DNA from 3 places in the Lysobacter sp. FW306-1B-D06B genome. Region 3 is predicted to be linked to each of the others. Evidence: riboswitches for the same ligand, from Rfam matches in the RefSeq annotation. Region 3 holds a riboswitch; each other region holds the start of a gene.

Region 1 (4,921 bases), 1.8 Mb from region 3:
ATCGCGTGGACGACCAGCGCGACGGCGATGTAGGCCATCGTCGTGCGCACGAACAACGGCCCCCACTGCCAGGCGCGCGCCAGATACTCGGCGAAGTGCGGCTCCGCGTAGCGACCGCCCAGCCAGTAGAACGCACCATTGGAAATGGCGAACGACACCGACGCGCTGACCAGTGCGACGCCGGCGGCGCCGAGCATCGACGCCCATGTGGTGCGCAGTCGATCGGCGTACAGGCGCCCCCCGTACCAGAGCACGGCGTAAGCCGGCAGCAGGAACGAATACGCCGGCGTCACGCAGAAGTCGCTGAGGCCGGCGTATTCGATGGCGATCCAGTCGATCACCACCGCCAGCGCGATGAACACCGCGAACTGCCAGTGCTTGCGCAAATAGAGGCCGCCGAGGAAGAACAGCGCCATCGAGGCGTCGGGCAGGTGCAGCGCGTCGCCGAAATGATGGAAGCGCGTGGCGATCATCAGCACGGCGAAAGCGGCGAACAGGCCCAGGTTGGCGTGGCGTGTCAGGGGTTTCATCGGCGGCCTCACGTTGGTGTCCGCTCAGCGGACGGTGGGTTGATAGCGCACGGTCAGCAGCCAGGTGCGACCCGGCTGGTTGTAGAGCGCGGCGGTCTCGTAGCGTTTGTCGAAGGCGTTGTCGAGCGAGGCCTGCACGCTCCATGCGTCGGTGAATGCATAGCCCGCACGCAAGCCGAACAGTCCGTACCCGCCCATGCGGGTGGTGTTGGCGAGGTTGTCGTAACGCTCGCCCACGCCGATGACGCTGGCGCCGATGCTGAAGCGATCGAACTTGCGATCAAGGTCGATCCGTCCGGACTGCTTCGCACGGCGCGGCAGCAACTTGTCGTGGTTGACGTTGTCGCCGTCGTTGCGCGGGTCCAGCCAGGTGAGGCTGGTGCGCAGGCTCCAGTCCATCCAGACCACGCCCGCGGTCGCTTCCACGCCCTGGATGCGCGCGCGGTCGATGTTGTTCGGGCCGCCCATCGGGCCGAGCGTCGAGTCGAAGGCGATCAGGTCGTCGATCTTCGTGTCGAATGCATTGAGCGACCAGGTGCCCCAACCGTGTTCGCCGCGCAGGCTCACTTCGACACTGCGCGAGGTTTCCGGGCCCAGGTCGGGGTTGCCGTAGCCGGGGAAGTACAGCTCGTTGAACGTCGGCGCCTTGAACGCGGTGCCGTAGCTCGCACCCAGGCGCAGCGACGGCGTGAAGTTCCAGCCCCACAGCACGCTGCCGGTGGTTTCGCCGCCGAACTGGCTGTCGTCGTCGCGGCGCGCGCTCGCCTGCACGGACTGCGTGCCGAACGCCTGCTGCCACTGGCCGAACACGCCGCGGTTGATGCGACGATCACGCGCGTAATCGGTGTTGCTGTGCACCTTGTCGCCGAGCCAATCGAAGCCCAGCGTCAACAGGCCGGTGGCAAGGCCGACGTCGGCCTGCAACGAGCCCACTTCGCGGCGGGTATCGAAGGTGGAGGAATAGACGCCGTTGAGGAAGTTCTCGCTCAGGTCCGCGCTGGTGCCCAGCCCGGCGGTGAACTTCAAACGATCGCCCGGCGTGTAGCGCACACGACCGCCGACGACCTGCTGCACGGTGTCGGCTTCGTTGTTGGTGCTGCCGTCGTACTCGTTGTTGCCTTCGGCGCGGAAGGCGCGCAGGTCGGCATCCCACTGCTCGCTGAAGCGGTAGCCGCCCTGCAACGTCAACGACGTGTTGCGATAGCCGTCCTTGTCGGGATCGAAGTTGCGCGTGCCGCGGTAGGCGTTGATGCCGTCGGTGCTTTCGTGCGCGGCGTTGATCGCATACCAGGCGCCACGCGAGGGATCGCTCGCCTGCCCGGCGACGCCGGCCGCGTAGCGTTGCGTGTTATCGCTGCCGACGGCGGCGCTGGCGCTGGGCGCGAACGCGCCTTGCGGGCGGCGGGTGAAGATCTGGATGACGCCGCCCAGCGCTTCGGAACCGTACAGACTGGAGAACGGACCGCGCACGATTTCCACGCGTTCGATCTGTTCGACCGGGATGTCTTGCAGCGAGGCACCGCCGCTGGTGGCCGAACCGATCTTGATGCCGTCGATGAGCACCAGGACGTGGTCGGACTCGGTACCGCGCAGGAACAGCGACGTCGACTTGCCCGGGCCGCCGTTGTTGGCGATGGAGATACCCGCGCGCCCCGTCAGCAGGGCCGGCAGCGAGGCCGGCTGCAGGCGTTCGATCTCGGCACGGTCGATCACGGTGATCGCGGCGAGCGCCTGGTCCTGCGTCTGCGCGGTGCGCGTAGCGGTGACGACGACCTGATCGAGATCGGTGGCGGCATCGTCGGCGAAGGCCGGGGCCGCGAAAGGAAGGGAACACGACAACGACGCCGCCAGCGCGCGGCGGCGGAACATACGGTGATGCGGATGCACTGACACACTCCTTGACCGCGCCTGCCCGCGCGGGAACGTTGGAAGAGGACAGGCGGAAGGAGGGTTATGGCAGCGGCACGCGAACGGCATGCGCCCCATGACATCGCCCACCGCGTGTCGGGTCGCACAAAGGCCGGTCTCCGGGCTTGCGAGCGAAGGCAGGGATTCCTGCGCTTCCGGTCCGCGCCTTCCCATGCGTGAGCACAGTGGCTGTGATGCGGATCGTCTTCTCGCCTACCGTTGCGGGGGCAGCTCCGGAATTGCCGGCCGTGCATGCACGACCCGGCGCACCGGATTCCCGTTTCAACCACCGGCCAGGCCGGCGGTCACCTCAGGCGGGGGCATCTTAGCAGCACCCGGGGTATCGGCAATGGTCGCGGAGCCTTCGTTCGGCGCGCCCTTCCCCACCGTTCGTCCTGAGCGTAGGCGCGAAGCGCCGAAGTCGAAGGATGAGCGGGTTGCCGCCCGTCTCCATCCTTCGACTTCGCTTCGCTACGCTCAGGACGAACGGTGAGAATGGGCGCTCTGTCGTAGACCGCGACGCAGCACCCGCATAACGCCGAAGCCCCCGCAGCTTCCACCGCGGGGGCTTCGAGTCGCAGCAGTCATCCCGCTACGGACGGGTCGCTTATCCCTTCCGGAACACCAACTGCCCGCCCTGCGCATCAACGCCGATCACATCGCCGCTGGTGAATTCGCCGGCCAGGATCTTCGAAGCCAGCGGATTCTCCAGCTGCTGCTGGATCGCACGCTTCAGCGGGCGCGCGCCGTACACCGGATCGAAGCCGACATTGCCCAGCAACGCGAGCGCCTCATCGGACAGATCCAGCTTGAGCCCGCGCTCGCCCAGCCGCTTCTCCAGCCCGTTGAGCTGGATGCGCGCGATCTGCCGGATCTGCTGCTTGTCGAGCGGATGGAACACGACGATGTCGTCGAGCCGGTTGATGAACTCCGGGCGGAAGTGCGCCTGCACCACGCCCATCACTGCGCTCTTCATCTGCAGGTAGGCCTGCGGCGAATCATCTCCGGACATCTCCTGGATCTGGTGCGACCCCAGGTTCGACGTCATCACGATGACCGTGTTGCGGAAGTCCACCGTGCGGCCCTGGCCGTCGGTGAGGCGGCCGTCGTCCAGCACCTGCAACAGGATGTTGAACACGTCCGGATGCGCCTTCTCCACTTCGTCGAGCAGGATCACGCTGTACGGGCGGCGACGCACCGCTTCGGTGAGGTAACCGCCCTCTTCGTAACCGACGTAGCCCGGAGGCGCCCCGACCAGGCGGCTCACGGAATGCTTCTCCATGAATTCGCTCATGTCGATGCGCACCATCGCATCGCTGGAATCGAACAGGAATTCGGCCAGCGCCTTGCTCAACTCGGTCTTGCCCACGCCGGTGGGGCCGAGGAACAGGAACGAACCCGACGGGCGATTCGGATCGGAAAGCCCGGCGCGCGAGCGGCGCACCGCATCGGACACGACCTTGATCGCCTCTTCCTGGCCGACCACGCGCGTGTGCAGGTGCTCTTCCATGCGCAGCAGCTTCTCGCGCTCGCCTTCGAGCATCTTGCTGACCGGAATGCCGGTCCAGCGCGCGACGACCTGCGCGATCTCTTCCGCCGTCACCTTGTCCTGCAGCAGCGTGAAGCCCTTCGTCTCGGCTTCCTGCGCGGCCTTGAGCTGCTTCTCCAGCTCCGGCAGCGTGCCGTACTGGATTTCGCTCATGCGCGCGAAGTCCTGCTTGCGCTGCGCGGCCTCCAGCTCCAGGCGCGCGGCCTCGATCTGCTCCTTGATCTTCGTCGCGCCCTGCAACATGGCCTTCTCGGCCTTCCAGACTTCCTCCAGATCGTTGAACTCGCGCTCCAGCTTGGCGATCTCGTCCTCCAGGTCGGACAGGCGCTGCTTGGACTCGGCGTCCTTCTCCTTCTTCAACGCCTCGCGCTGGATCTTGAGCTGGATCAGGCGGCGCTCCTTGCGATCGAGTTCTTCCGGCTTGGAGTCGATCTCCATGCGGATGCGCGAGGCCGCCTCGTCCATCAGGTCGATGGCCTTGTCGGGCAGCTGGCGGTCGCTGATGTAGCGGTTGGACAGCGTGGCCGCGGCGACGATCGCCGGGTCGGTGATCTCCACGCCGTGGTGCACGGCGTACTTCTCCTTCAGCCCGCGCAGGATGGCGATGGTGTCCTCCACGCTCGGCTCGCCGACGAACACCTTCTGGAAGCGGCGCTCCAGTGCGGCGTCCTTCTCGATGAACTGGCGGTATTCGTCGAGCGTGGTCGCGCCGATGCAGTGCAGCTCGCCGCGCGCGAGCGCGGGCTTGAGCATGTTGCCCGCGTCCATCGCGCCCTCGGCCTTGCCGGCGCCGACCATCGTGTGCAGCTCGTCGATGAACAGGATGATCTGGCCTTCGCTCTTGCTCAGGTCGCTGAGCACGGCCTTCAGGCGTTCCTCGAACTCGCCGCGGAACTTCGCGCCGGCGATCAGCGCGCCCATGTCGAGCGAGAGC
Region 2 (4,921 bases), 230 kb from region 3:
GCGATCCCGTCACCGGCGCGCGCGCATGCGCAGCGTTCTGGCCGACATCGGAAGGCTGGCACCTGCTGCGTTCCGGCGATCGCACGCAGGCGTTCTTCGTTCGCGCGACCGATGCGGCGCCGGGGCTACGGGCGCAGGCATTGCGCGAGGCCACGCTGCAACGCGCGGCGGATTCGCAACGCAGTATGGCGCAGGCGGACGCCGCGCTGGCGCCGCGTCATCCGACGGCGCGCTGGCCGTGGTGGCTGGCATGGCTGCTGGCCAGCGGCGCGTTGTGGTGGCTGGAACGTTCGCGGGCCGGGCGACGCCTCAGCGCAGCGTGATCGCGCGCGAGGCGCGCGTGTCGACGTGGAGCGAATCGCGCAGCAGCTTCAGCGAAGCCTGCTTGCGCCCTGGCGTTTCCGATGCCACGCAGTCCGACGGCACGAACAGCCGGTAGCCGTGCATGCCGGCGTCGGTCGCCGTCGCGAGCACGCAGACATCGAGCGCGATGCCGGTGAGGATCAGCGTGTCGGCGCCGAGCCGGTCCAGCAGCAGGCGCAAGGGCGTGTCGTGGAAACCGGAGCGCTCGGGCTTGAGCACGAAGAAGTCATCGTCCTCGGGGTGCAGCAGCCTGACCAGCGGCGCGCCCAGCGATGCGTCCTGCGCGCACTGCGCGACGACCTGGCGGAAGTCGGAGCGCCATTGGCCGTAGTTGTCGTTGACGTAGACGACCGGAACGCCGCGCGGCTTCAATCGCGCCTTCAGTCGCGCGATGCGCTGCGCGGCCGGTCGCGCGGATGCGAGCAGCTTCGCGCCCTGCGCGAAGTCGAGCGCGTTGATCATGTCGATGATCAGAAGGGCGTGGCGTTTCACGTCGCGGCAGCCTCCAGCGATGGAAGGCTAGGGTCGGCGAACTTTCGTGAGCGCGATGTCTCGACGCATCCGCGCTTGCCGATGGACGCCACAACCTTCCACCGTTCGTCCTGAGCGTAGGCCGCAGGCCGAAGTCGAAGGACCCGGCGGGACCGTTGCGTGACCGGCCTGCTCATCCTTCGACTCCGGGGCTTCGCCCCCACGCTCAGGACGAACGGGATCGGATGGATTCGCCTCGCCGCTCGGGATGAAGTGCAAGGTCGGCGCCCCTCTGCCTTGTCGGAGGAGGGGCGCCAGTCACTTCGCAGAACGGCTCAGTTCACCGGTGCGTAGCGCAGCGTGAGGAACCACTCCCGCCCCGCCTGGTTGTAGAACGCCACCGTCTCGTACTCGCGGTCGAACACGTTGGCCACGCGGGCCTGCAATGTCAGCGCGGGCGTGATGGCGTATTCGGCGCGCAGGTCGAGTGTGCCGTAGCCGCCCAGGCGACGCGTGTTGGCGACGTCGTCGAAACGCGAGCCTTCGCCCACGGCGGTCAGGCCGATGCGGAAATCGCCGAATGCGCGGTCCACGTCGACACGCGCGCTGTTCTTCGCGCGGCGGGCGAGTTCGTTGCCTTCGTAGAAGCCGCTGCGGTTCTCGGTGTCGAGGTAGCTGATCGCGCCGGCGATGGTCCATTCGGCGACGGTCGTGTCCACGCCGAGTTCGGCGCCCTGCATGCGCGCGCGTTCGACGTTGTTGGGCAGGCCCAGCGCGGCGTCGAAGGCGATGAGGTCGTCGACCTCGGTGCTGAAGGTGTCCAGGCGCACGTTGAGCGTATCGCCGCGCCAGGCCACGCCCAGTTCCCAGGTGTCGGAATCTTCCGGACGCAGGTTCGCGTTGCCGAAGAACGGAAAGTAGAGCTCGTTGAACGTGGGCGCCTTGAACGCGCTGCCGTAGCCGGCGGTGATGCGCCAGTTCTGCGCGAACTCGATGCCGTATGCGGCGCTGCCGGTGGTGTGGCCGCCGAACTGTTCGTTGTCGTCGCGGCGCACGCTGGCTTCCAGCGATTGCGCTGCGAAGCGACCCTGGTACTGCACGAATGCGGCCTTGTTATCGCGGCTGCTCTCGTCGTACGGCGTGGTACTGCTCACGCTGTCTTCCAGCCAGTCCAGGCCGACGGTGAGCAGGTGGTGCTCGGCCAGGCCGAAGTCGCCCTGCAGCGTGGCGCTGTCGCGGTAGGTGCTGAAGTAGTCGAGGTAGGTGTCGCCGAGGTAGTTGTCGGACGCGTCCTGGTTGCGGCCGGCGGTGAGGTGCAGGTCGACGCGGTCGTTCGGGTGCCAGCGCAGCTTGCCCCCGACGACCTGCTGCACGGTCTTGGCGCGGTCGGTGAAGTCGCCGTCGAATTCGTTGTCGCCTTCGTTGCGCAACGCGTGGCCTTCCAGGGTCCACTGCTCGTTGAAGTCGACGCCGCCACGCACGGAGAGTGCGTCACGCGTGTAACCGTCGCGGTCGGGCTGCGAGTCCGGCGCGATGAAGCAACCGGCACCGTCGAAGGTCACCGGGTCGAAATAGCCGTTGCAGGCGTTGATGCCCTGCGTGTGGCTGCGTGAGTAGTCGGCGCCGAACCAGGCGCGGCCGTTGCCGCCGCCGAAGCCGGTGGCGAATTCGTTGAGGCCGTTGGAACCGCCGCCGACGGTGACGCGCGGAGCGAAGCCTTCGCGGTCGCGTCGCGTGAACACCTGGATCACGCCGCCGATGGCGTCGGCGCCGTACAGGCTGGAACGCGGGCCGCGGACGATCTCGACGCGGTCGATCAGATCGACCGGCAGATCCTGCAGCGAGGCCAGGCCGGACGTCGCCGAACCGATGCGGATCCCGTCGACCAGCACCAGCACGTGGTCGGATTCCGCGCCGCGCAGGAATAGCGTGGTGAGCTTGCCCTGGCCGCCCTGGTTGGACAGCGTGATGCCGGCGCGTCCGCGCAGCAGGTCGGGTAGCGAACGCGCCTGGCTGCGGCGGATCTGCTCGGCGTCGACCACTTCCACCGGCGCGAGCGCATCGTTGACCGTCACGGCGGTGCGGTTGGCGGTGACGACGACTTCGTCCAGATCGGTCGCCTGCGGCGCGGCGTGGGCGAGCGCGGGCAGGGCGAGCGCGCAGGCGAACGCGAGGGCGTGGACGGGGGCATTGCGGCGGAAGGACATCGGAATTCTCCAGCGCACGACGGCGCCGACGGCAAAAGGAACGGTTGCCGGGAGAGAGTGGGCCGCGGAATCGGAAGCGGAACGCCGACGTCGCCGCCGCGACGCCCTCCGCATCGCAACCAGTGGCGGGTCCATGCTGATTCCAGACAGGCTGTTTCCAGTCGGGACCCTTGCGTCGCAGGCCGGTCTCCGGACTCGCGAGTGGAGGAGGCCCTCCGGCTGCGGCGCCTTCCCGTGCGTGTGCACAGTGGCGGTGTGCCGAGCTCGAACTCGCTTACCGTTGCGGGGGCAGTGCCGGACTGGCCGCGTGGCGGCGTCACCGACTTCCCGTTTCAACCCGCCGGCAGGACGCCGCCGGGTCACCTCGAAGCGGGGCGAAGTCTACGGCATTTTCGCGTGGAGGCTTGGGTTCGCGGTGTGCAAAGCCCTCTCACGCTTGCGGGAGAGCGGTGGGAGCGAAGGAAAGCGCGCGGAGCGTTGAAGGGCCCAGGCGAGTCTGAAGCCTCGTCTCCGTTTGCCCTCATCCGCCCTTCGGGCACCTAGTCCCGCAAGCGGGAGAAAGGGAGGTGCTCGGAGTGCAGACTGTCTCGATCAGTCCCGATCCGCAGGCTCGTCGAACAGCGTCGGCATCGCGATGGTGTCTTCCTCGCGGGCCATCTGCGTCGTCGTAACCGGCGCGGCGGCCGGCTTGTAGCGCGGCGGCGGCAGCAGGGCGGTGGCGGCATCGGCGGCCTGGATGAGCTCGCCGCGGCGCTCGTCGGAAATCTCCTGCCAATGGCAGTCCTGCAACGCGCCTTCGATGGCGTACAGCAGGTTCAACGTCGGCTTGAAGCCGGCGCGCTTGACGCGCATGAAGGCCTCCACCGTGCCCACCGCGGCGAGGTCCTCGCGTGTGCGCAGTCCGACCTGGCGCAGCCAGGCGGCGGACTTCGGGCCGATGTTGCGCAGCTTGTCGGTGCTGGTCGTCATTCCAGTGACTCCACATATGCCCGCGCGATGGACTCCAGGCCGTGCTGGTCTTCAACGTTGAAACGGTCCAGGACCGGACTGTCGAGGTCGAGCACGCCGATCAGCTCGCCATTGGCGGAGACCAGTGGCACGACCAGTTCGGAGTTGGAGGCCGAGTCGCAGGCGATGTGGCCGGGGAAGGCGTGCACGTCGGGGACGAGCTGGGTCTGCCGGGTGGAGGCGGCTGCGCCGCACACGCCCTTGTCGAGCGGAATGCGCACGCAGGCGGGCAGTCCCTGGAACGGACCCACGACCAGCTCGGTGCCGTCGAAGAAGTAGAAGCCGGCCCAGTTGAGTTCCGGCACCGCGTTGTAGATCAGCGCCGCCAGGTTGGCGGCGTTGGCGATGCGGTCGCGTTCGCCATGCATGAGCGCACGCGCCTGCGCGAGCAGTTGCGCATACTGTTCCGACTTCGTGCCGCTTAGACTTTCGCTGGTGAACATGAGTGCCTCTTTTCCGCAGTCTACCAGCGTACTTGGGGCCGGCAGGGCCGCTCCGAAAGGGGCCGCGTCGTGAGCCGCGGCTGGTTCGTCACCGGCACCGACACCGGCATCGGCAAATCGCTGGCCAGTGCGACGCTGTTGCATGCGCTGCGCGCGCGCGGGTTGCGCGCGGTCGGCATGAAGCCGCTTGCCAGCGGCTGCGAGCGCACGCCGGAGGGATGGCGCAACGAAGACGCGCTCGCCCTGCAGGCGGCAAGCGCGCCGCGCCCTGCGTACGAGGACGTCAATCCATTCGCCCTGCCCAATCCGCTGGCGCCTGAACTGGCTGCCGCCGACGCAGGCATCCGCGTTACCCTTGCGCCGATAGAAAGCGCATTCGCACGCCTGTCCTCGCAGGCCGATGCGGTGGTGGTGGAAGGTGTGGGCGGT
Region 3 (4,921 bases):
AGGATCTTGGTGCGGCGTCTTGTGGTCGTCATCGAATGCAGGTCCAGAGAACCCTTGGACGCTAACACAGCTCTTCGTACTTTCGGTTTGACTCCATCCGCAGGCCCGCCATACCGCGGCGCATCCGCGAAAGTGGTCTGATATCCCCCACCCGAAAGCAGACCACCGCGCGCCGCGAGGCCGCCTCGGGGCGGTCCCGCACCGTGTCGCTGCGCGAAACCTCGAGAGACCGCCGCCGGCTCAGGCGGCCAGCAGTCCGGGCAGGTCGTGCGGCGTGGACGCCAGGTGAAGCGCACCGGCCTCGCGCAGTTCAGTCTCGCCACCGAAGCCCCATAGCACGCCGATGTTGCGCATGCCGTGGTGGCGCGCGCCTTCGATGTCCATGCGGCGGTCGCCGATCATCCAGCACTCGCCGGCGGGCAGATCGAAGCGGCGCAGGGCCTCGGCGATGAGCTGGTCCTTGTGGCTGATGCTTCCGTCCAGCGTGGCGCCGATCACGTCGACGAAGCGATGCCCGAACGGCAGGTGGTCGACGATCTTGCGTGCGTGCGGCTCGTTCTTGGCGGTGACCACGGCCAGCGTGTAGCCGGCGCCGTGCAGCGATTCGATGGTTTCGCCGATGCCGGCGTAGACCTCGTGCTCGGCCCAGCCGTGGGTTTCGAAGCGGTCGCGGTAATGCAGCACGGCTTGCTCGACCTTCGCCTCGTCGTTCAACAACGGACCGAAGCTGGTGCGCAACGCGGGGCCGATCCAGCGCCGCAGCTCCTCGTGCGGCGGCACCGGCAGGTCCATCGCGACCAGCGCGTGCTCGACGCAGCGGGTGATGCCGATCGCGGAGTCGATCAGCGTGCCGTCCATGTCGAAGAAGAGCGTTGCCATGCGTATTCAGTCCTTACAGGCCGTGTGGTACCGCCAGATTTCGCTCGCCCCTGCACGGCACACCGTTCGTCCTGAGCGTAGCGAAGCGGAGTCGAAGGATGGACGGGTCGGACGCTCCCGGCCGCTCGCCCTTCGACTTCGGCGCTGCGCGCCTACGCTCAGGGCGAACGGTGCAGGGAACAAGCCTCCGGCGTTACGCCGCGCGCGCCTTCAACGCCGTCACCGCCGGCAGTTCCTTGCCTTCCAGGAACTCCAGGAACGCGCCGCCACCGGTGGAGATGTACGACACGTCGTTCTCGATGCCGTACTTGTCCACGGCCGCGAGCGTGTCGCCGCCGCCGGCGATGGAGAACGCCTTCGACGACGCGATCGCGCGCGCCAGCGTTTCCGTGCCCTTGCCGAAGGCGTCGAACTCGAACACGCCGACCGGGCCGTTCCACACGACCGTGCCGGCGGCCTTGATGAGCTCGGCGTAACGCGCGGCGGTCTGCGGGCCGATGTCGAGGATCATGTCGTCCGCGCCCACGGCGTCGACGGCCTTGACCGTGGCCGGCGCATCGGCGGCGAAGGCCGGCGCGACGACGACGTCGGTGGGCACGGGAATGTCGGCGCCACGCGCCTTGGCGTCGGCCATGATCTTCTTCGCGGTATCGATGAGATCCATCTCGACCAGCGATTTGCCGACGCTGTGACCCATCGCGGCGATGAAGGTGTTGGCGATGCCGCCACCGACGATCAGCTGATCGACCTTGGACACCAGCGACGACAACAGCTCCAGCTTGGTGGAGACCTTCGAGCCGGCAACGATGGCCAGCAGCGGACGCGCCGGGTTGTCCAGCGCCTTGGCGAGGGCGTCGAGTTCGGCCATCAGCAGCGGGCCGCCCGCAGCCACTTTCGCGAACTTGATGGCGCCGTGCGTGGAAGCCTGCGCGCGGTGCGCGGTGCCGAAGGCGTCCATGACGTACACGTCGCACAGCGCGGCGTACTTCTTCGACAGCGCTTCGTCGTCCTTGCCCTCGCCGACGTTCATGCGGCAGTTCTCCAGCAGCACGAGCTGGCCCGGCTTCACCTCGACGCCGTCGACCCAGTCCTTCACCAGCGGCACGTCGATGCCGAGCAGCTCCGAAAGCCGCTTCGCCACCGGCGCCAGCGAGTCCTCCTGCGTCCACGTGCCCTCCTTCGGGCGGCCCAGGTGCGAGGTGACCATCACCGCGGCGCCCATCGAAAGCGCCAGCTTCATCGTCGGCAGCGCGGCGGTGATGCGCTGTTCGGACGTGATGCGGCCGTCGTCGATGGGCACGTTGAGATCCTCGCGGATCAGCACGCGCTTGCCTTGGAGGTCGAGGTCGGACATGCGGAGGATGGACATGGGCGGTCGCCTTTGGGCCCTCTCGTCGAGGGGAAATGGGAGGGTGGTCGATCGCACGGGCGCACGTCGGTGCGCCGCGCGTGGGGCGGCATTGTCCCCCGCGTGGACGCGCCGCGGCAAATCGGCGCGCCCGCATGTTCCACGGTTATCCACAACATTTAGCGTTGACGTATCACCGAACCCCCACTATGTTGTGGCCCGTCGGTGCCGACCTCGCGGTCGGCTTAAAAGGGAAGCCCGGTGCGGACGAACGTCCAAGGCCGGCACTGCCCCGCAGCGGTAAGGGAAACGAACGAGCCATGCCACTGGGCGAACGCCCGGGAAGAGGCTCCGTAGGAAGAGGCGATACCGCCTCGCGTCCCGAGTCCGAAGACCTGCCGACAACCGCGCGTTGCACACCGCGCGGTGCCGGCCAGGGAGTCTTCGGAGGGAAGACGGTCGGTGTCGCATCGATGACGGCGTTCTGCCGCCATCGCGCCCGCCGTCTCGGGCTGCGCGACACCCCGTCCACATCATCCAGGCTCCCGCGCCCGCGTCGTCCTTCGAGGGAAAGGACGGCCAGACGTGCGCCCACGCACTGGAGTCGCCATGACCATCACCACGCAAGCGCCCGCCGTCGCCTCGCCGACCGACGCCGCACCGCAGCGCGCGCCCGCCGACCACGCGCCCGCCGGCTTCGCCCTGACCCCGCCCGCGGCCAACCTCACCATGACGGTGACCAAGCGGAGCGGCCGCCGAGAGCCGGTCGATCTCAACAAGATCGTGCGCGCGGTGACGCGCAACGGCGAAGGGCTGTTCTCCGTCGATCCGATGCGCGTGGCCACGCGCACCATCTCCGGCCTGTACGACGGCGCCAGCACGCGCGAGCTGGATGAACTGTCGATCCGCACCGCCGCCCTGCTCACCGCCGAAGAGCCCGAATACGGTCGCCTGGCCGCGCGCCTGCTCGCGGGCGTGATCGAGAAGGAAGTCGCCGGGCTGGAGATCCATGCGTTCTCGCAATCGGTGCAGCGCGGGCACGAGCTGGGCCTGATCAACGACCGCCTGCTGACCTTCGTGCAGGCCAACGCGCGCAAGCTCAACGACGCGATCGACCAGTCGCTCAACGCGCGCTTCGACTACTTCGGCCTGCGCACGCTGTACGACCGCTACCTGCTGCGCCACCCGACCGCGCGCACGGTGATCGAGACGCCGCAGCAGTTCTTCCTGCGCATCGCCTGTGCGCTGAGCGAGGACGTGAGCGAGGCGCTGTCGCTGTATCGGCGTATGGCGCAGCTGGACTACATCCCGTCCTCGCCGACGCTGTTCAACTCCGGCACCACGCATGAGCAGCTGTCGAGCTGCTTCCTGCTGGACTCGCCCGACGACTCGCTGGAAGGCATCTACAAGCGCTACATGGACGTGGCCAAGCTCTCCAAGTTCAGCGGCGGCATCGGCCTGTCGTACACGCGCATCCGTTCGCGCGGCTCGCTGATCCGTTCCACCAACGGCCTGAGCAACGGCATCGTGCCGTGGCTGAAGACGCTGGACGCGTCCGTCGCGGCGGTGAACCAGGGCGGCAAGCGCAAGGGCGCGGCCTGCGTGTACCTGGAGCCGTGGCACGCGGACGTGGAGGAATTCCTTGAGCTGCGCGACAACACCGGCGACGAGACGCGCCGCACGCACAACCTCAACCTGTCGAACTGGATTCCCGACGAGTTCATGCGCCGCGTCGAGAGCGACGGCGAGTGGTCGCTGTTCGATCCGGCGAAGGTGCCGCAGTTGACCGACCTGTGGGGCGACGCATTCGAGCGCGCCTACCACGCCGCCGAAGCGGCGGGCCTGGCGACGAAGAAGGTGAAGGCGCGCGACCTGTACGCGCGGATGATGCGCACGCTCGCGCAGACCGGCAACGGCTGGATGAACTTCAAGGACAAGTCCAACCGCGCGTGCAACCAGACACTGCGCGAGGGCAACGTCGTGCACCTGTCGAACCTGTGCACGGAGATCCTGGAGGTCACCTCGCAGGACGAGACGGCGGTGTGCAACCTGGGCTCGATCAACCTCTCGCACCACGTCGAACTCTTCGAGGAAGGCCCGGTTCACGGCGAATCCGGCCGCTTCGATTTCGACAAGCTCGCCGAGACCGTGCGACTGGCGGTGCGTCAGCTCGACCGCGTCATCGACCTCAACTTCTACCCGATCGAAACCGCTCGCCGCGCGAACCTGAAGTGGCGCCCGGTGGGCCTGGGCGTGATGGGTCTGCAGGACGTGTTCTTCAAGCTGCGACTGCCGTTCGACTCCGAACCGGCGCGTGCGCTGTCGAGGAAGATCGCCGAGAACATCTATTTCCACGCGCTGTGTGCATCCAACGAACTGGCGATGGAACGCGGACGCCACCCAAGCTTCGCCGACACGCGCGCGGCACAGGGCGAACTTCAGTTCCAGGCCTGGGGCGTGGAGCCGGAGGACATGGAGCGCTGGGACGGCCTGCGTTCGCGCATCGCCGAGCACGGCCTACGCAACTCGCTGTTGGTCGCCATCGCGCCGACGGCAACGATCGCGTCGATCGCCGGCTGCTACGAGTGCATCGAGCCGCAGGTGTCCAACCTGTTCAAGCGCGAGACGCTGTCGGGTGATTTCCTCGTCGTGAACCGTTACCTCGTCGATGAGCTCAAGACGCTGGGCCTGTGG

What was found. Region 3 has a riboswitch for cobalamin ahead of AAFF32_RS19240 (ribonucleoside-diphosphate reductase subunit alpha). Riboswitches for the same ligand answer to the same signal wherever they lie in the genome.
Region 1: it holds a riboswitch for cobalamin, as region 3 does, so the genes downstream of both, btuB (TonB-dependent vitamin B12 receptor) here and AAFF32_RS19240 (ribonucleoside-diphosphate reductase subunit alpha) in region 3, are expected to answer to the same signal.
Region 2: it holds a riboswitch for cobalamin, as region 3 does, so the genes downstream of both, btuB (TonB-dependent vitamin B12 receptor) here and AAFF32_RS19240 (ribonucleoside-diphosphate reductase subunit alpha) in region 3, are expected to answer to the same signal.

The regions. Positions count from the first base shown of each region.
Region 1 covers NZ_CP151802.1:1,718,878-1,723,798, reverse strand. The annotation lists gene AAFF32_RS07915 (hypothetical protein) at 1-530, opposite strand, end outside; gene btuB (TonB-dependent vitamin B12 receptor) at 555-2,399, opposite strand; cobalamin riboswitch at 2,531-2,766, opposite strand; gene clpB (ATP-dependent chaperone ClpB) at 3,046-4,921, opposite strand, start outside.
Region 2 covers NZ_CP151802.1:147,360-152,280, reverse strand. The annotation lists gene AAFF32_RS00725 (carboxypeptidase regulatory-like domain-containing protein) at 1-323, shown strand, start outside; gene AAFF32_RS00720 (isochorismatase family cysteine hydrolase) at 310-855, opposite strand; gene btuB (TonB-dependent vitamin B12 receptor) at 1,170-3,041, opposite strand; cobalamin riboswitch at 3,204-3,412, opposite strand; gene AAFF32_RS00710 (TfoX/Sxy family protein) at 3,633-4,010, opposite strand; gene AAFF32_RS00705 (GAF domain-containing protein) at 4,007-4,492, opposite strand; gene bioD (dethiobiotin synthase) at 4,562-4,921, shown strand, end outside.
Region 3 covers NZ_CP151802.1:4,155,642-4,160,562, forward strand. The annotation lists gene pyk (pyruvate kinase) at 1-32, opposite strand, end outside; gene AAFF32_RS19230 (HAD hydrolase-like protein) at 241-879, opposite strand; gene AAFF32_RS19235 (phosphoglycerate kinase) at 1,073-2,248, opposite strand; cobalamin riboswitch at 2,434-2,645, shown strand; gene AAFF32_RS19240 (ribonucleoside-diphosphate reductase subunit alpha) at 2,957-4,921, shown strand, end outside.